2 regions of the Streptococcus sp. CL5.50 genome follow, and region 2 is predicted to be linked to the other one. Evidence: predicted binding sites of a transcription regulator. Region 2 holds the regulator's gene; the other holds the start of a gene.
What was found. Region 2 encodes Rex, which represses fermentation and respiration genes when NADH is low (regulators of the CRP and FNR family bind a similar motif). Its sites were predicted from a motif close to TTGTGAANTANTTCACAA; they were not measured.
Positions count from the first base shown of each region.

Region 1: a site for Rex is predicted at 6,852-6,869, ahead of adhP (alcohol dehydrogenase AdhP). Genes of this name have one in related genera too.

Region 1 is NZ_JBKOTR010000005.1:124,536-134,711, forward strand. Features, by position in the region: gene folK (2-amino-4-hydroxy-6-hydroxymethyldihydropteridine diphosphokinase) at 1-433, opposite strand, end outside; gene folE (GTP cyclohydrolase I FolE) at 476-1,030, opposite strand; gene ACLNCV_RS04750 (bifunctional folylpolyglutamate synthase/dihydrofolate synthase) at 1,023-2,333, opposite strand; gene folP (dihydropteroate synthase) at 2,335-3,309, opposite strand; gene ACLNCV_RS04760 (CPBP family intramembrane glutamic endopeptidase) at 3,403-4,110, opposite strand; gene ACLNCV_RS04765 (NCS2 family permease) at 4,215-5,633, opposite strand; gene ACLNCV_RS04770 (Cof-type HAD-IIB family hydrolase) at 5,823-6,635, shown strand; gene adhP (alcohol dehydrogenase AdhP) at 6,966-7,985, shown strand; gene ACLNCV_RS04780 (PTS sugar transporter subunit IIB) at 8,220-9,209, shown strand; gene ACLNCV_RS04785 (PTS mannose/fructose/sorbose transporter subunit IIC) at 9,235-10,038, shown strand; gene ACLNCV_RS04790 (PTS system mannose/fructose/sorbose family transporter subunit IID) at 10,062-10,176, shown strand, end outside.
Region 2 is NZ_JBKOTR010000009.1:35,970-46,145, forward strand. Features, by position in the region: gene pcrA (DNA helicase PcrA) at 1-1,517, shown strand, start outside; gene radC (RadC family protein) at 1,560-2,240, shown strand; gene ACLNCV_RS07110 (gamma-glutamyl-gamma-aminobutyrate hydrolase family protein) at 2,237-2,926, opposite strand; gene ACLNCV_RS07115 (redox-sensing transcriptional repressor Rex) at 2,944-3,585, opposite strand; gene ACLNCV_RS07120 (DUF4649 family protein) at 3,668-3,883, opposite strand; gene ACLNCV_RS07125 (DUF1831 domain-containing protein) at 3,891-4,238, opposite strand; gene ACLNCV_RS07130 (cysteine desulfurase family protein) at 4,243-5,358, opposite strand; gene ACLNCV_RS07135 (ribose-phosphate diphosphokinase) at 5,368-6,327, opposite strand; gene ACLNCV_RS07140 (CYTH domain-containing protein) at 6,439-7,008, opposite strand; gene ACLNCV_RS07145 (GTP pyrophosphokinase) at 7,137-7,808, shown strand; gene ACLNCV_RS07150 (NAD kinase) at 7,792-8,610, shown strand; gene ACLNCV_RS07155 (RluA family pseudouridine synthase) at 8,607-9,503, shown strand; gene pta (phosphate acetyltransferase) at 9,547-10,176, shown strand, end outside.

The DNA of each region.
Region 1 (10,176 bases), on a different contig from region 2:
TCATTTTTTCAATGGCTTGTTCCAAATTGTCTTGCTTATCTCCCATATTACTTCCTAGGGCGATAAAGGCTCGTTGCTTACGGCGATGAATGGTTACTGAGCAAGTATCTAGTGACAAATGCACCGGTGCCCAAGGTTTCTTCAGTTCCAACTTAATTTCTTGGACAAGAGGATAAGTTTCAAAGGTACGTTCTACCAGTTTGTAGGCCACCGTTTCAATCAAGTCCTCACTCGCTTCCTGAAACCATGTCGTCCACTGCTGACACAGTTCTCCATAATGGACAGAAGCCGTTAAATCCAAATCTGTCGCCGCCTTGGTCATATCATAGGATAGGATTGCGGAAATAACAAACTTCTGCCCCAATTCTTTCTCACTAGGAAAAAGACCATGATAGGCAAAAATTTCCAAATCCTTAATCTGTAGTTGATCCATAATGATTCCTTTCTAGAAAAATCCGCTTCAAGCGGATTCTTTTTATAGTCCCATTAAACGATAAGCTTGGTCTCGAAGATCCTTATCTGTTTCAAATAGACCTCTAGCTACTGTCGTCAAGGTTGCAGTTCCTGGTTTTCTGACACCACGCATACTCATACACATATGCTCCGCCTCAATGACAACAAAGGCTCCTTTAGCACCTAGATACTCCATCAAGGCATCGGCTACTTCGATATTCAATCGTTCTTGAATTTGTGGTTTTTTAGAATAAACTTCAACCGTACGGGCTAGCTTAGATAAACCTGCCACACGACCATCTGGAATGTAGGCAATATGCGCTCTCCCATAAAATGGTAGAAAGTGGTGTTCACACATGGTATGGAAAAAGATATCCTTTTCTACCACCATATTATCGTCGATAATCTCAAAGGATTTTGACAAATGTTCCTCTGCTGTTTGACCAAGACCTGAAAAAATCTCTTGGTACATACGAGCGACACGAGCAGGTGTTTCCTGCAAGCCTTCGCGATTAACGTCCTCTCCTACAGCCTCGATAATCATTTTTACAGCTGCTTCAATCTTTTGTTTATCCATTCTCTTTTTTCCTCTCCATCAGATAGGCTCTCACTTGGCTCAAGAAATACAAGGAACCTGTGACAATCCTAACTGTTTTTTTCTCTTCTTTTTTATCTGTCAATTTCTGCTCTAGAAAATCCTGCCAATCTTGGTAGCTGAGATTTCTAGACTTAGCTACCTCTTTCAGCACGCTTTCATCAGTCGCCCGACTATCGTCAAAATGTGTCAGAGTAAGCTCGGTATCTGGGATTTGCTCCAACAAATCCAACATATCCTCCAAGGCCTTGGTTCTGATGCAAGTAAAGAGGATTTCCTTACGATAATCCGCAAAGCGTTCTTGCAAGGTTGCTAATAAAGCCTTGATAGCATGGGGATTGTGGGCTCCATCCAAAATCATCAAGGGATCTCTTGACACGATTTCCAAACGTCCTGGCCACCTTGTTTCTTCCAGAGCTTGAGCAAGCAAATGATTGCTTGCTAGTTCTCGACCATCTTCTTGACAAAAAGTATCAAGTAAAGCTATGGCCATCCCAGCATTCTCTATCTGGTGCAAACCAAGCAGGCCAGTCTGGAAGCGACCTTGTCTGACAACACTTGTATAGTCAAAGACTTTGCCTGTAACCACACTCTTTTGATGGCTGACTTGATAATCTTTCCCATAGGCAAGTCTCGGCGCATTTTTATCTTCCGCAATAGCGTCAATGACAACCAAAGCTTCTGGAGCGATACGACCTGTTACCAAGGGAATACCTTGTTTGATAATACCAGCTTTCTGCTCTGCTATGGCTTCCAAGGTGTCACCAAGTAGGGCTACATGGTCCAGTCCAATGGTTGTGATGCCTGTTAAAATTGGCTGGCAGACATTGGTACTATCCAAAAGTCCACCCATGCCCACTTCCATGATAGCCACATCTACTTGCTCTGAGGCAAAGTAGTCATAGGCTATGGCTGTGATAATCTCAAACTCGGTTGTGCCCTGTAAATTAGCGGCCGCTTCTCCCTCCAGCAAAGACTGATAGTCTGCCATGAGGTCTTCTAGCCTAGCCTTGGGAATGGATTCCCCATTGATGCTAATCTGGTCTGTATAATGAATGAGATAGGGCGAGCTGAAAACACCAACTCTCAGGCCTAGCTTTTCTAGCATATTTTTCAAAAAAGCAATGGTCGAACCCTTGCCATTGGTCCCTCCGATATGGATGACCTTGAGTTTGAGATGGGGATTACCACGCAACGCTAACAGTTCCACCATTCGTTCCAAGCCAAAATGCGGTTGATCCGTCCGATAATTAGCAATCCACTGATTGTTTTCGATTTCTTTCATCTTATTTGTATTGTTTTAAATCTAAATTTTCCGCTTCATCAGCCAGACGAATGGCGGAGGCAATTTCAACCGCCATCTTGTGACTAACTACGTCATGCACTCGTACCACTTCTACCCCCTGTCTCGCAGCGATACTGGTTACATGAGCAGAGGCCGTGTCCCGATTAAGGAAACCAAGTTCTGTCTCAGGATTGACTTCAAAACCATTTTCTTCAAGGATATTGATGACAAATCGCTTGCGCGACACTCCAAGAAAGATTGGATAGCCCTTCTGATGTAGTTTATCCAGATCCCGTAAAAGAAGCAGATTTTCTTTCTTGGTAAGACCAAAGCCAATTCCTGGATCCAGCAGGATGTTTTCTTGAGCAATCCCAGCTTCCTCTGCTCTCGCTAGTGCTCGTACAAAGAAAGCCTCCATCAAGTCTTCAATTGGTAATTTTTCATAGTCAGCTAACTCTTCCTCTGTAAAAGCTTGACCAAAGCCAAAATGAGGAAAGATGAGCGAGCTAGGGTGCTGAGGTCGTGCCATAACTGGATTAAACATAATGACTACTTTCGCTCTCGCTTCAGCTACCACATGAGCCATTTTTTCATCACCCATGAGACCAGTGATATCATTAACTAGATTAGCACCAGCAGCCAAAGCGGCCTCTGCCACCTGGCTCTTCCAAGTATCGATAGAAATAAGGACATCACTTTCCTTGCGAATCGCTTTAATCACTGGAACAACACGCTGGATTTCCTCTTCTATCTCAACATAGCTACTTCCCGGCCGAGTTGATTCTCCACCGATATCGAGCATGCTGGCTCCTTCTGCTATCAATTTACGAGCCTGCTGAAGTGCCTGCTCAAGAGCAAAAAATTGACCACCATCCGAAAAGGAATCTGGGGTTACATTGATAATTCCGCAAATAGCTGTCTTTGCATGATTGGCTTTACTTGACATATCGGTCACTCCCTCAAGGCTTTTCACCATATTATTTCTCTATTTTACCATAAAAAGAAAAAGATGGACACGATTGCATTCATCTTTTTCCCAGTAGAAACAAGTAAGCAATTGTCAAAAATCTTAAACAGAGATCCCTAATGTCCGACTCAAAATCACCACGAGAGCCAACAAACAGAAAAAAACTCCATTAACAACCATGTGAAGTAAGATAGACATTTCCAAACGTTGGGTTTTATAAACTGTCCAAGTTAGCACAGTTGACATTCCTCCATAGATAAGAAGAGAAGGTAGATTTGTCGGTAAATGAAGCAAGGCAAAGATAATAGCACCGACTATATAACCCACATTTTCTTTACCACGAAAGAGTTTTTTAGGAATCACTCCTCGACATAAAATCTCCTCACAAATAGGAGCTATTAGAACCAGTAAGAAAAAACTGGAAATTAAGGAACTATTCTGGACCAAATCATTAATATTTGATTGATTGCCGGTTGTTGTTTCATTCATCAAATGCAGTAAGACCACACCAAGAATATTAAAGGCAAGAATCACTAGATAGCTTAAGGCCAATCTAGCCAAATCCTTAGCCTTGAAAAACGATAAACCAAAACTAGCCAACTGTGTTTTCCTAGCACCTATTATAAATACAGTTAAAACCACAAGAGATAAGGCCCCTACTAATAGTCCTGATTGCAACAATGGAAATCGTCTACTTGTTAGAAAATAGGACAAAGCCAAAGGAAGCTGAGAAAAAAGAAGGGCTACTAAAAAAATAATTACCCATTTGCCCCTGTTCACTATCTCTTTCCACATACTCTTCTCCTTCATGATTTTTCCTCCTTAGTCTTAATAAACATCATTGAATATATTTGCGAGCTAATCACAATCTCCTTTGTATTCAAAAAGGGGGAAAATCCCCCTGGGTAATCCTATTATAAGGCCATGCTGATGTAGTTAAGGATAAACAAGGCATCCAAAATCCAAATCATGACATGAACATCTTTAGCTTGACCTTTGACAAGCTTAGTCAAGGTGTAAGTCAATAAACCAACTGCAATCCCTTGAGTGATAGAGTAGCTGAATCCCATAAAGATAGATGTGAAGAAGGCAGGAACCGCTTCAGCCATATCATCCCAATGGATATTTTTCAAGCTAGCCAACATCATAATTCCAACGATAATCAAGATTGGAGCTGTAGCGGCTGTTGGTACAATCGCTAGAAGTGGGCTAAAGAAGCTTGAGATAGCAAAACAGATTGCCACGACCAAGGCTGTCAAACCAGTACGTCCACCTGCACCGATACCAGCAGCAGACTCAACATAAGTCGTTACGTTCGAAGTACCAGCGATGGCACCAATTGAAGTACCAATCAAGTCAGAGTAAAGAGCCTTATCCAACTTAGCTGATTGGTGGTTTTCACCATTTGTCGCTACGATACCAACTTTTTCACCTGTACCGATCAAGGTACCAATTGTGTCAAAAATATCTGTCAACGAGAAGGCAAGAATAGCCATCAGAGTTTCAGGCAAGCGAGCTGTATCTGAAATCAAAGCTCCCAAACCTTCTGAACCAAGAGCTGCACCAAAGACTGTCTTCAAGTCTTCAAAGGCTGCACCAACATGGTTATTAGCAAAATCGATACTAGACAAATCTACCAAACCAACTGCAATAGCAAGAACAGTTGTTGTCAAGATAGAGAGGATAATTCCCCCTTTAATCCCTTTAATAACAAAGAAGATAGTAATGGCAAGTCCTGCAAGAGCCACCAAAACAGCTGGATTATTAAAGCTGACCAATCCTGGAACTGCTGAAGAGTTTGCTGCAATCGTTGCTTGAGCTTTGTCAGCCCCTTCTCCTACAACAGTATAGTTGCCTGGATCAATCGTAAATTTCAAAAGTCCAGCATTCTTAATTCCCACGTAGGCAAGGAAAACACCGATACCAGCTGAAATAGCTGAGCGAAGGGCATTTGGAATCGATTCAATGATCATTTTACGAACATTTGTCAAGGTAATAATCAATGAGATAACCCCACAGATGAAGACCATAGCTAGGGCTTCTTGCCAAGAATAACCGAGTCCAAATACAACTGTAAAGGTAAAGAAGGCATTGAGTCCCATACCTGGTGCTTGGGCATACGGTAAGTTAGCGTAGAAGGCCATCATCAAGGTACCCGCTACTGCACCAATGATCGTCGCTAGGAAGACACCTTGAGCAGGCATTCCTGTTTGCGAAAGAATTTGTGGGTTTACAAAGAGAATATAACTCATTGCAAAGAAAGTTGTTAAACCAGCGAGAACCTCTGTACGAACGTCTGTACCGTTCTCTTTTAGTTTAAATAATTTGTCCATTATTAATCTCCTTTTAATTTTTACGAACAATAATAGAATTATATCATTTATCATTCACTTTTTCAATATCTTTGTTTGATTTATTTAAGAAATTGATAGAATTTCATTTTTTGTTTGGAATCTGCTTTTCTGCCTGCTTTCTGTTATAATAGAAGACATCTTATCTGAAAAGACACTAGAAAGGTCCCTATGACAAAAAAAATTATTGCAGTTGACCTGGATGGAACCCTGCTCAACTCAGACAGTCAAATTTCTGACTTTACCAAAAAAACCATCAAAAAAGTTACTGAAAAAGGCCATCAAGTTATTATTACGACAGGGCGCCCTTACCGAATGTCAAAAGATTTTTACCGTGAACTAGGCTTAGACACTCCTATGATTAACTTCAACGGCTCCCTCACTCATTTACCAGACCAAGTTTGGGATTTTGAAAAGTGTTTAACCGTAGACAAAAAATATCTGCTAGATATGGTTCAACGTTCAGAGGACATTCAAGCCGATTTTATCGCTGGAGAATACCGTAAAAAATTCTACATTACAAATCCTAATGAAGAAATTGCCAATCCCAAACTATTTGGTGTAGAAGCTTTCCAGCCTGAAGATCAATTTCAGCCTGAGTTGGTAACCAAGGACCCTAACTGCATTCTGTTGCAGACTAGAGCCAGTGACAAATATGCCTTGGCAAAAGAAATGAACGCCTTCTACCAGTATCAACTGTCTATCAATACCTGGGGAGGTCCGCTCAATATCCTTGAATGTACCCCAAAAGGTGTCAACAAGGCCTTTGCTTTGGACTACTTGCTCAAGGTAATGAACCGTGACAAAAAAGATTTGATTGCCTTTGGAGATGAACACAATGATACCGAAATGCTAGCTTTTGCTGGGAAAGGTTATGCAATGAAAAATGCCAATCCTGAGCTACTCCCCTATGCAGATGAGCAAATTTCCTTGACAAATGACCAAGACGGGGTTGCCAAAACCCTGCAAGACTTATTCTTATAGTCCATACTGATACTCAATGAAAATCAAAGAGCAAACTAGGAAGCTAGCCGTAGGCAGTACTTGAGTACGGCAAGGCGAAGCTGACGTGGTTTGAATTTGATTTTCGAAGAGTATGACCAGCTTGCGAGCTGGTCTTTGTGCTCTTTTCACAGTCTCATCAACCAGTTAATCGATTGTTCTACTTTTTGCCTCCAAAACCTTGGAAAAGGCTTTCTTTTGTGATATACTTCACATATAAATACAAGAGAGCTCGTCATACTCGACTCTGTTGACACAAAATCAATCCAGTCCTGTTTCTCCTGCTCTCAGTTAATATCAAGGAGGATAGCTATGAAAGCTGTTGTTGTAAATCCAGAAAGCACTGGTGTTGCTGTTGAAGAAAAAGTACTCCGTCCACTTGAAACTGGAGAAGCACTTGTAGAGATTGAATACTGTGGTGTTTGCCACACTGACCTCCACGTTGCCCATGGTGACTTTGGTCAAGTACCAGGACGCGTCCTAGGACACGAAGGTGTTGGTATCGTTAAAGAAATTGCCCCAGATGTTAAAAGCCTTAAAGTCGGTGACCGCGTCAGCGTTGCTTGGTTCTTTGAAGGATGTGGTACTTGCGAATACTGTACAACTGGCCGTGAAACTCTTTGCCGTACAGTGAAAAATGCTGGCTACTCAGTAGATGGTGGTATGGCTGAACAATGTATCGTAACTGCAGACTATGCTGTTAAAGTTCCTGACGGACTTGATCCAGCCCAAGCCTCTTCTATCACATGTGCTGGTGTAACAACCTATAAAGCTATTAAAGAAGCAAAAGTTGAACCAGGCCAATGGGTTGTTCTTTACGGTGCTGGTGGACTTGGTAACCTAGCTGTTCAATACGCTAAAAAAGTATTCAATGCTCATGTCATCGCAGTTGATATCAATAACGACAAACTTGCCCTTGCAAAAGAGGTCGGTGCTGATATCGTTATTAACGGCCTAGAAGTTGATGATGTACCTGGACTCATCAAGGAAAAAACTGATGGTGGAGCTCATTCAGCTGTCGTAACTGCTGTATCTAAAGTTGCCTTCAATCAGGCTGTTGACTCAGTTCGTGCCGGTGGTCGCGTCGTCGCTGTTGGTCTTCCTTCTGAAATGATGGAACTAAGTATCGTAAAAACCGTTCTAGATGGAATCCAAGTCATCGGTTCTCTTGTTGGAACTCGTAAAGACTTGGAAGAAGCCTTCCAATTCGGTGCAGAAGGTTTGGTAGTTCCAGTTGTTCAAAAACGTCCAGTCGAAGATGCCGTAGCCATTTTCGACGAAATGGAAAAAGGTCAAATCCAAGGACGTATGGTACTCGATTTCACCCACTAATCTAATAGAAACCTATTTTAAAAGTTGGAATACGCTTCCAACTTTTTTATATTAAATTTTTAAATAAGAATTCAAAAAAACTTCTCTAAAACTCAATATATCAATATTTTCAGATGTAATCTCTTTAATTATTTTATGATAAATAGTTGATTTTTAGATGAAAACGGTTTATACTTAAAAAGTCTTAAAGTTTTCTTAAACGAAAACTAAAACAAAAAAGGAGGAATGACAATAATGAGTATCGGAATCATTATTGCGAGCCACGGCGAATTTGCTGCGGGTATTCATCAGTCAGGATCTATGATCTTTGGTGAACAAGAAAAGGTTCAAGTTGTAACCTTTATGCCAAATGAAGGTCCTGATGATCTATACGCTAAGTTTAATAACGCTGTTGCTGCATTTGACGCAGAAGATGAGGTTCTAGTTTTGGCTGACCTTTGGAGTGGATCTCCATTTAACCAAGCTAGCCGCGTGATGGGAGAAAATCCTGAGCGTAAGTTTGCCATCATCACAGGACTTAACTTACCGATGTTAATTCAAGCCTACACAGAGCGCCTGATGGACGCTACTGCAGGTGTAGAAAAAGTCGCTGCTAATATCATTAAAGAAGCCAGAGATGGCATCAAGGCTCTTCCAGAAGAGCTCAACCCAGTTGAGGAAGTAGCAAGCGCTGCAGCTGCTCCAGTTGCCCAAGCTGCTATTCCAGAAGGAACTGTCATCGGAGACGGTAAACTCAAAATCAACCTTGCCCGTCTAGACACTCGTTTACTTCACGGTCAGGTTGCAACTGCTTGGACTCCAGATTCAAAAGCAGACCGTATCATCGTTGCTTCAGATAACGTAGCTAAAGACGAATTACGTAAAGAATTGATTAAACAAGCAGCTCCAGGTAAAGTGAAAGCAAACGTTGTTCCTATCCAAAAACTAATCGACGTTGCAAAAGACCCTCGCTTCGGAGAAACACATGCCCTTATCTTGTTTGAAACACCTCAAGATGCCCTTCGTGCTATCGAAGGTGGCGTGCCAATCAAAACTCTTAATGTTGGATCAATGGCTCACTCAACTGGTAAAACAATGGTTAACAACGTTTTGTCTATGGATAAAGAAGACGTTGCTACATTTGAAAAAATGCGTGACCTTGGTGTTGAATTTGATGTACGTAAAGTACCAAACGACACGAAAAAAGATTTGTTTGACTTAATCAACAAAGCAAACGTGCAATAATCGATTTTATGAAAGGATTTTAAAGATGTCTATTATTTCTATGGTTTTAGTAGTCGTTGTAGCCTTCCTAGCAGGTCTTGAAGGTATCCTCGACCAGTTCCAATTCCATCAACCAATCGTAGCTTGTACCCTTATCGGTCTTGTTACTGGTAACCTTGAAGCAGGGATTATCCTTGGTGGTTCTCTTCAAATGATCGCCCTTGGTTGGGCTAACATCGGAGCTGCCGTAGCTCCTGACGCTGCTCTTGCTTCTGTTGCTGCTGCCATTATCATGGTTCTTGGTGGCGACTTTACTAAGACAGGTATCGGTGTTGCCCAAGCGGTTGCTATCCCTCTTGCAGTTGCTGGTCTATTCTTGACTATGATTGTCCGTACACTCTCTGTCGGATTGGTTCACACTGCTGATGCTTCTGCTAAAAAAGGTGACTTCAAAGCAGTTGAACGTGCTCACTTTGTCGCACTTCTTCTTCAAGGTCTTCGTATTGCAGTCCCAGCAGCACTCCTTCTAATGGTACCAACTGAAACAGTACAAAGCATTCTAAATGCTATGCCTGATTGGCTCAAAGATGGTATGGCTATCGGTGGTGGTATGGTCGTTGCCGTTGGTTACGCTATGGTTATCAACATGATGGCAACTCGTGAAGTATGGCCATTCTTCGCTATCGGTTTCGTGCTTGCTGCCGTGTCAGATATTACTCTAATCGGATTTGGTGCTATCGGTGTTGCTATCGCTCTTATCTACCTTCACCTTTCTAAAACTGGTGGAAATGGTGGCGGAGGAGCCGCAACTTCTAACGACCCAATCGGCGATATCCTAGAAGACTACTAAGATAAGAAAGGACTGAAAACATCATGACTGAAAAACTTCAATTAACTAAATCAGATCGTAAAAAAGTTTGGTGGCGTTCAACTTTCTTACAAGGTTCTTGGAACTATGAACGTATGCAAAACTTGGGTTGGGCTTACT
Region 2 (10,176 bases):
TGCAGAATATTTTGGATTTTGAGAAAGATTATCCCCAAGCCAAGGTTGTTTTGTTGGAGGAGAATTACCGTTCCACTAAAAAAATTCTCCAAGCGGCCAACGAGGTCATTAAAAACAATAAAAATCGCCGTCCTAAGAATCTCTGGACTCAAAACGCTGATGGAGAACAAATCGTTTACTATCGTGCCAATGATGAGCTAGATGAGGCTGTATTTGTAGCCAGAACTATCGATGAACTTAGTCGCAGTCAAAACTTCCTTCACAAGGATTTTGCAGTTCTCTATCGGACTAATGCGCAGTCCCGTACTATTGAAGAAGCCCTGCTCAAGTCAAATATCCCTTATACCATGGTTGGGGGAACCAAGTTCTACAGCCGTAAGGAAATCCGAGATATTATCGCTTACCTCAATCTTATTGCCAATTTGAGTGACAATATCAGTTTTGAGCGTATTATCAACGAGCCTAAACGTGGAATTGGACCAGGTACAGTTGAGAAAATCCGTGACTTTGCGAATATGCAAGATATGTCCATGCTAGATGCTTCAGCTAATATCATGTTATCTGGAATCAAGGGTAAAGCAGCCCAGTCTATCTGGGATTTTGCCAATATGATTCTAGATTTACGAGAGCAGCTAGATCAATTAACTATTACAGAGTTGGTTGAGGCTGTTTTAGAAAAAACAGGTTACGTCGATATTCTAAATGCTCAAGCGACCTTAGAAAGCAAGGCTAGGGTTGAAAATATCGAGGAGTTCCTTTCTGTAACGAAAAACTTTGATGACACCTCTGATGGGCCAGAAGAGGAAACTGGTCTGGACAAGCTGAGTCGTTTCTTAAATGACTTGGCCTTGATTGCGGACACAGATTCAGGTAGTCAGGAGACATCAGAAGTGACCCTGATGACCCTGCATGCTGCCAAAGGTCTCGAGTTTCCAGTTGTCTTTTTGATTGGGATGGAAGAAAATGTCTTCCCGCTTAGCCGTGCGGCTGAAGATCAAGATGAACTAGAAGAAGAACGCCGTCTGGCCTATGTAGGAATTACCCGTGCAGAGAAAATTCTCTATCTGGCCAATGCCAACTCGCGCTTGCTTTTCGGTCGTACCAACTACAACCGTCCGACTCGTTTTATTAATGAAATCAGTTCAGACTTGCTTGAGTATCAAGGATTGGCTCGTCCAGCAAATTCAAGCTTTAAAGCATCATATAGCAGTGGTGGCCTTACCTTTGGTCAAGGTATGAGTTTGGCTCAAGCTCTTCAAGACCGTAAACGCAGTGCTGCTCCAAAATCTATCCAGTCAAGCGGTCTCCCATTTGGTCAATTTACAGCTGGCACAAAATCAGCTTCTAGCGAGACAAATTGGTCCATTGGTGACATTGCCCTCCACAAGAAGTGGGGAGAGGGAACTGTTCTGGAAGTTTCAGGTAATGGAGCTACTCAGGAATTAAAAATCAATTTCCCAGAAGTAGGTTTGAAAAAACTTTTGGCTAGTGTAGCCCCAATTGAGAAAAAAATCTAATTTTCCATCCTTCTCACGAATAATAAAGTGAGGAGGATTTTTATGTATAGTATTTCATTCCAAGAAGATTCATTATTGCCAAGAGAGAGATTGGCCCAAGAAGGAGTGGAAGCGCTCAGTAACCAAGAGTTGCTAGCTATTTTACTCAGGACAGGAACACGTCAAGCTAGCGTTTTTGAAATAGCCCAGAAAGTCTTGAGCAATCTTTCAAGCCTAACGGATTTGAAAAAAATGACCCTGCAGGAATTGCAGAGTCTGTCTGGTATCGGGCGAGTTAAGGCAATAGAGTTGCAAGCCATGATTGAACTGGGGCATCGTATTCACAAACATGAGACTCTTGAGATGGAAAGTATTCTCAGTAGCCAAAAGCTTGCCAAGAAGATGCAACAGGAGTTGGGACATAAAAAACAAGAGCACCTGGTGGCGCTCTATCTCAATACTCAAAATCAAATCATCCATCAACAGACCATTTTTATCGGCTCAGCTACTCGTAGTATTGCTGAACCACGTGAGATTCTTCACTATGCTATCAAGCATATGGCGACTTCACTCATCTTGGTTCACAATCATCCTTCAGGAGCGGTAGCCCCAAGCCGAAATGATGATCATGTGACTAAACTTGTAAAAGAAGCTTGCGACCTGATAGGAATTGTCCTCTTGGACCATTTGATTGTCTCTCACTCCAGTTATTTTAGTTACCGTGAAAAGACAGATTTAATCTAAAGTTCATTAACGACATAGTCAAAGAGGTTTTTATCTTTGGGACGATTTTCAAATAGAAATTCTGGATGCCACTGGACACCGAGAAAGGCGACATCATCTGTACTCATGACAGCTTCAATGATACCATCCTTAGGATCATGAGCCGCAACTTTTAAATTTGGTGCTAAATCCTTGATACTCTGGTGGTGGAAGGAGTTGATATGGGAGATTTCTCCATAGATTTCTCGAAGAACAGTATCTGGTTCTGTTACCAAACGTTGTGTTGTGTACTCGGCAGAACAATCCTGCCAGTGGTCTTCGATATCTTGATACAGCGTTCCACCCATGGCAACATTAAAGAGTTGAGTCCCACGGCAGACAGAAAAAACTGGCTTTTTCTGTTTGATAGCTTCCTTGATGAGGGCTAGTTCGAATATGTCTCTTTGAAGGTGGTAGTCGTCGCTATCAATGGTTTTTGCTTCACCATAGAATTTTGGATCAACATTTTGCCCACCTGTCAAGATGAGCTTGTCAATCATACTGATATAGTGGCTAGCCATTTCTTGATCACCAATCGGTAGGATGATGGGAATCCCTCCAGCGTCTTTAACGCCTTCCACAAAGCCTTTTGCTGCGTAGCTCATCATGATGTCATCATCTGGATGAGTTTTTTCGTTTCCTGTAATCCCAATAACTGGTTTTTTCATAAAATGATTTTCGCTTTCTAATCCTCTTTTCGCATGAAATAGAGGAGGGTTTGGAGTTCACTTGTCAGATCGACATATTGAACGACCACGTCTTTTGGCAAATGCAGATGGACTGGTGAAAAACTGAGAATCCCTTTCACGCCAGCATCCACCAAGAGATTGGCAACCTCTTGGGATTTAACGCTAGGAACAGTCAGGATAGCAGTCTTCACATCAGCATCCTGAATTTTATCCTTGATTTGAGAAATTCCGTAAATAGGAATCCCGTCGGGAGTTTGGGTACCAACTTCAGGATGATCATCTAGGTCAAAGGCCATGATAATCTTCATCTTGTTACGCTCATGGAAGCGGTAGTGGAGAAGGGCATGGCCCATATTTCCAATACCTACTAGCATGACATTGGTAATAGAGTTATCATTGAGCAAGTCGGCAAAAAACGTCATCAGTTTTTTTACATCATAGCCAAAACCACGGCGACCAAGTTCACCAAAATAGGAAAAATCACGACGTACGGTCGCTGAGTCAATACCGATGGCTTCTGCAATTTGCTTAGAGTTGGCACGTTCAATCTTTTCTGCATGAAATCTCTTAAAAATTCGATAGTAGAGAGAGAGTCTTTTCGCTGTTGCTTTTGGAATAGCAGACTGTTTATCTTTCACAAAATCACAACCTTTCTATTCTTCTATTTTATAGAAACATTGTGAAAAAATCAACAAAAATAAGAAAAAACTAAGAAAAATCTTAGTTTTGATGTAAAAAATCTGCATGTGATAGAAATCGGTAGAGGTCTCCGACCAGACCGTGATAAACTTTCTGGCCATTAAAAGTCAGAGAAGTCACATAAAGTGTATCTGGTAGGGTCACACATCCTGACAGAGCCAGCATGAGAGCTTCATAATCCTCATACTTGAGTGTACGCTCTACATGATAGTTGTCCTTATAGGTCAGTTCAAACATATGGGACCTATCTTTCCGATTTTGTAAAGACACCACGTTCTACCAAGCTATCCATGAGGAAGTAGAATTTTTCCTGATGAATGTGGTGGTCTTCTGATTTGAAAATATCAACTAGGCGTAGCCCAAACTTGTCAGTGATATTGATTTTAGCACCTGTAAGTTCCTTGTTAATGATGATTTTGAGTTGGAATCCCTCACCGCTGTTCGGAACTTTTTCCAAAAGGCGAGTCAATTCATAGTTACCAACCTTAGTCTCAAAAAAGGTGTTGTCCTTAAGGGTGAATTTCTTAACAGAAGGGCTAAGAGTGTAGTCGTAACGACAATTTTTTAACTGAATGGTTTTTTCAAATGCCATATGGCTAACCTCCGATAATTTCTTTTAAGGTTTTTGCGAGGGTATGTAGGTCTTCAACAGTATTTTGTGGCGACAAACTGATACGAACGGATTCCTTCAAGCGTTCTGAATTTGCCCCGTACATGGCTTCAAGAACATGGCTGGATTGGACAATACCTGCAGTGCAGGCTGAGCCAGTAGAGATTGAAATTCCAGCTAAATCTAGACGAAGGAGTAAGAGGTCATTTTTCTGACCAGGAAATCCAATATTGAGAACATAAGGGAGATGATGTTCTCCTCTATTCAAGTAATATTGAATGCCCTCTAGCTCTGCAAGAAAGGCAGTTTCTAAATTTTGTACATGTTGAAAATGTTCTTCTTGCTGTTTTAGGTCTTCTTTTAGGGCTGCAACCATGCCTATGATGGCAGCCAGATTTTCAGTCCCTGCACGTTTTTTCTGTTCTTGGTCTCCACCATGGAGATAGGAATCAAAGTCCATGCTAGATGCGTAGAGAAAACCGATTCCCTTAGGACCATGGAACTTGTGGGCAGAAGCAGTGAGAAAATCAATGCCCAATTCTTCGGGGTGAATTGGTATTTTACCAATAGCTTGAACTGCATCAACATGATAGGCAGAAGGGTGTTGCTTGAGTATTTGGCCAATTTCAGCAATGGGAAGTAGGTTTCCTGTCTCATTATTAGCAAACATGGTAGAAACCAAAATCGTATCATCACGTAAGGCCTTTTGAATTTGTTGGGCTGTGATTTCTTGATTTTCTGGTTGGATAATGGTTGCTTCAAAACCAAAGTGTTGAACCAAGTAATCAATGGTTTCAAGGACGGCATGGTGCTCAATGGCAGTCGTGATGATATGTTTTCCTTGCTCTTGGTGACGAAGGCAGTAACCAATGATGGCAGTATTGTTGCCTTCAGTCCCACCAGAAGTGAAAAAGATATGTTGAGGTTTTGTCCCCAGTAACTGAGCTAGTTCTTGACGGGCTTCTCTCAAGAGTTTACCAGCTTGACGACCATGACCATGAATACTAGAAGGGTTTCCGTGGGTTTCTTGCATAACCTTGGTCATCGCTGAAATAGCAACTGCTGACATGGGAGTCGTTGCAGCATTGTCCAAATAAATCAAAGAATCACCTTATTTCTTTTTGTTGTAGGCAAAGAGTGGGCTGACTGGTTTTCTTTCGTGGATACGGACGATAGCATCACCAATTAACTCACTAGCAGTGATGTAGCATACGTTTTTAGGAGTTTTTTCTTTTGTTGCTACTGAATCAGTCACAAGAATTTCCTTAATATTAGTATTGTCAAGAAGTTCAGCAGCTCCTTCGACGAAGAGGCCGTGGCTAGAAACAGCATAAATTTCTGTAGCCCCTTCACGTTCAACGATTTTAGCAGCTTCAGAGAAGGTACGTCCTGTATTTAGAATATCGTCAATTAAAATAGCTTTTTTACCTTCAACATCACCGATAATATAACCTTCGTTGCGAGTTGCATCGTCTTGAGGGTAGTCGATAATGGCGATAGGAGCATCAAGATACTCAGCCAAGCTACGAGCACGTTTTACACCTGAATTTTTAGGGCTAACCACGACAACATCTGAACCGAGTATGCCCTTATCGCAGTAATGTTTTGCAAATAGAGGAACTGTATAGAGGTTGTCAACAGGAATATCAAAGAAGCCTTGCACCTGAACAGCATGCAAATCAAGCGTAAGAACACGGTCAACTCCAGCCTTAACTAGCATATTAGCAACTAGTTTAGCTGTAAGTGGCTCACGTGGTGAAGCAATGCGGTCTTGACGTGCATAGCCAAAATATGGAAGGACAACGTTGATACTGTGGGCACTTGCGCGAACACAAGCATCTACCATGATTAACAATTCCATTAGGTGGTTGTTAACAGGGAAACTTGTTGATTGGATGATGTAAACATCATAACCACGGACACTTTCTTCTATATTCACTTGGATTTCTCCGTCTGAAAATTGACGTGATGATAGTTTTCCAAGTGGGACACCAACAGCTTGAGCAATTTTCTGTGCTATCTCTTGGTTAGAGTTGAGTGCGAAAAGTTTCATGTTTTTTCTATCTGACATTATAGACCGTCCTCTGTAAACTTTTTAAATCCTAGCCATATCTGCCTAGCCTATATGAGCAGGGATTTTTGTATTTTATCTTTTCTATTTTACCAAAAAATAGAGATTATTTCAGCTATTTTTCATGCTTTTGACAAATCGGACCAATTTTGAGGGAGCTTTTTGATAAGCAATCTGATTTTCCTCTAAAAATTGCTGGAAATCTTGTTTCCCTTGCTCGTGATTCTCAACTTCAAGCTCTAATTCGTAATCTGTAATATCAAAGTACTGACTTTCATCCAGCGCCATGAGACCAATAGCTGTTTGCATTTCATAGCGAAGTGTCGTTAGACAACCAAGGATCTGCCATTCACTTGTTTTAATACCATGTTTCGCCAATTCATTAAGAACCAGTCCCTGAGGAAGTTCTTTATTGCTCAGATAGTTTTCAGCATCTTTTAGTTGCAATTTTTGATTGTATTCCATGTTTCCGATATTTTGAGGGACTTTGAGTGTCAATTCTGCCCAGTCTTCAAAAGTACGAATGCGCATAGCAACTTTCTTTTCTCGAAGTTCAAAATTAGGCGTGTCGATGTAGTAATTTTTTTGAAAAACAGGAGTGACGTCTGTGAACTGGTCTTTTAGACGATTGTATTCATCTTTTTTCAAGAGTGTTTTCAATTCAATTTCTAAATGTTTCATTTTTCTTACCTTTTCTTTATCGTTGAAAGCGGATTATATGATATAATAGCATTGTATTTATTGTATATGAATCTGGAGAAAAAATCAAAGATATTTTTGAAGGATAATATGAGAACAAGGGAGAATATATGACCTTAGAATGGGAAGAATTTCTAGATCCTTACATTCAAGCTGTTGGTGAGTTAAAGATTAAACTACGTGGTATTCGTAAGCAATATCGCAAGCAAAATAAGCATTCTCCGATTGAGTTTGTGACTGGTCGAGTCAAGCCAATTGAAAGTATCAAGGAAAAAATGGCTCGACGTGGTATTACTTATGCGACCTTAGAGCACGATTTGCAAGATATTGCTGGTTTACGTGTGATGGTTCAGTTTGTAGATGACGTTAAGGAAGTAGTGGAGATTTTGCGCAAACGTCAGGATATGCGGATCATACAGGAGCGAGATTACATTACTCATCGAAAAGCATCAGGCTACCGTTCCTATCACGTGGTAGTAGAATATACGGTTGATACCATTAATGGAGCCAAGACCATTTTGGCGGAAATTCAAATTCGTACCTTAGCCATGAATTTTTGGGCAACGATAGAACATTCTCTCAACTACAAGTATCAAGGGGATTTCCCAGAGGAGATTAAGAAGCGGCTGGAAATCACGGCCAAGATTGCCCATCAGTTGGATGAAGAAATGGGTAAAATTCGTGATGATATCCAAGAAGCCCAGGCTCTTTTTGATCCTTTGAGTAGAAAATTAAATGACGGTGTAGGAAACAGTGACGATACAGATGAAGAATACAGGTAAACGAATTGACCTGATAGCCAATAGAAAACCGCAGAGTCAAAGGGTTTTGTATGAATTGCGAGATCGTTTGAAGAGAAATCAGTTTATACTCAATGATACCAATCCGGATATCGTTATTTCCATTGGTGGGGATGGCATGCTCTTGTCGGCCTTTCATAAGTACGAAAACCAGCTTGACAAGGTCCGCTTCATTGGTGTTCACACTGGACATTTGGGCTTCTATACGGACTACCGTGATTTTGAGTTGGACAAGCTAGTGACTAATTTGCAGCTAGATACCGGAGCAAGAGTCTCTTACCCTGTTCTGAATGTGAAGGTCTTTCTTGAAAATGGTGAAGTGAAGATTTTTAGAGCACTAAATGAAGCCAGTATCCGCAGGTCTGATCGAACCATGGTGGCGGATATTGTAATCAATGGTGTTCCCTTTGAACGTTTTCGTGGAGATGGGCTAACAGTTTCGACCCCGACTGGTAGTACAGCCTATAACAAGTCGCTCGGTGGAGCTGTCTTACACCCTACCATTGAAGCTCTTCAGTTGACGGAAATTGCCAGCCTTAACAATCGTGTTTATCGAACGCTGGGTTCATCTATTATTGTTCCTAAGAAGGATAAGATTGAACTCATCCCAACGAGAAACGATTACCATACTATTTCGGTTGACAATAGCGTTTATTCTTTCCGTAATATTGAGCGTATCGAGTATCAAATTGACCATTATAAGATTCACTTCGTCGCGTCGCCGAGCCATACCAGTTTCTGGAATCGTGTTAAGGATGCTTTTATCGGCGAGGTGGATGAATGAGGTTTGAATTTATCGCAGATGAGCATGTCAAGGTTAAGACCTTCTTAAAAAAGCACGAGGTTTCTAAGGGGCTGCTAGCTAAGATTAAGTTTCGAGGCGGAGCTATTCTGGTCAATGATCAACCACAAAATGCGACGTATCTATTGGATATTGGAGACCGAGTTACCATTGATATTCCCGCTGAGGAAGGTTTTGAAACTCTCGAAGCTATCGAGAGACCATTAGATATTCTCTATGAGGATGACCATTTTCTGGTCTTAAATAAACCCTATGGAGTGGCTTCTATTCCTAGTGTTAATCACTCCAATACCATCGCTAATTTTATCAAGGGTTACTACGTCAAGCAAAATTACGAAAATCAGCAGGTTCACATTGTGACCAGACTTGATAGAGATACTTCTGGCTTGATGCTCTTTGCTAAGCACGGCTATGCCCACGCACGATTAGACAAGCAGTTGCAGAAGAAGTCCATTGAAAAACGCTACTTTGCTTTGGTTAAAGGTGATGGACACTTGGAGTCAGAGGGGGAAATTATTGCTCCGATTGCGCGTGATGAAGATTCCATTATTACCAGACGTGTAGCTAAAGGTGGAAAGTATGCTCATACTTCTTACAAGATTGTAGCATCTTATGGGAATATTCACTTGGTAGACATTTGCCTGCACACTGGTCGAACCCACCAAATACGAGTCCATTTTTCTCATATTGGTTTCCCTTTGTTGGGCGATGACTTGTACGGAGGTAGTCTGGATGACGGTATTCAACGTCAGGCCCTGCATTGCCATTTCCTATCCTTTTATCATCCATTTTTAGAGCAAGACTTGCAGTTAGAAAGTCCCTTGCCGGATGATTTCAGTAACCTTATTACCCAGTTATCAACTAATACTCTATAAAAACTGATTCAGAGTATAATTATTATTTTAAAGGAGAAAACTCATGGAAGTTTTTGAAAGTCTCAAAGCCAACTTGGTTGGTAAAAATGCTCGTATCGTTCTCCCTGAAGGGGAAGAACCTCGTATTCTTCAAGCGACTAAACGCCTGGTAAAAGAAACAGAAGTGATTCCTGTTTTGCTTGGAAATCCTGAAAAAATTAAAATTTATCTTGAAATTGAAGGGATCATGGATGGTTATGAAGTCATTGACCCTCAACATTATCCTCAATTTGAAGAAATGGTTGCTGCCCTGGTGGAGCGTCGCAAGGGCAAAATGTCTGAAGAAGATGCACGCAAGGTTTTGGTTGAAGATGTCAACTATTTTGGTGTTATGTTGGTTTACTTGGGCTTGGTTGATGGAATGGTGTCAGGAGCGATTCACTCAACAGCTTCAACAGTTCGTCCAGCTCTTCAAATCATCAAAACTCGTCCAAATGTAACGCGTACTTCAGGTGCCTTCCTCATGGTTCGTGGTACGGAACGTTACCTATTTGGTGACTGTGCCATCAACATTAATCCAGACGCAGAAGCTTTGGCTGAAATTGCCATCAACTCAGCAATTACAGCTAAGATGTTTGGCATCGAACCTAAAATTGCTATGCTAAGCTATTCTACTAAAGGTTCAGGATTTGGA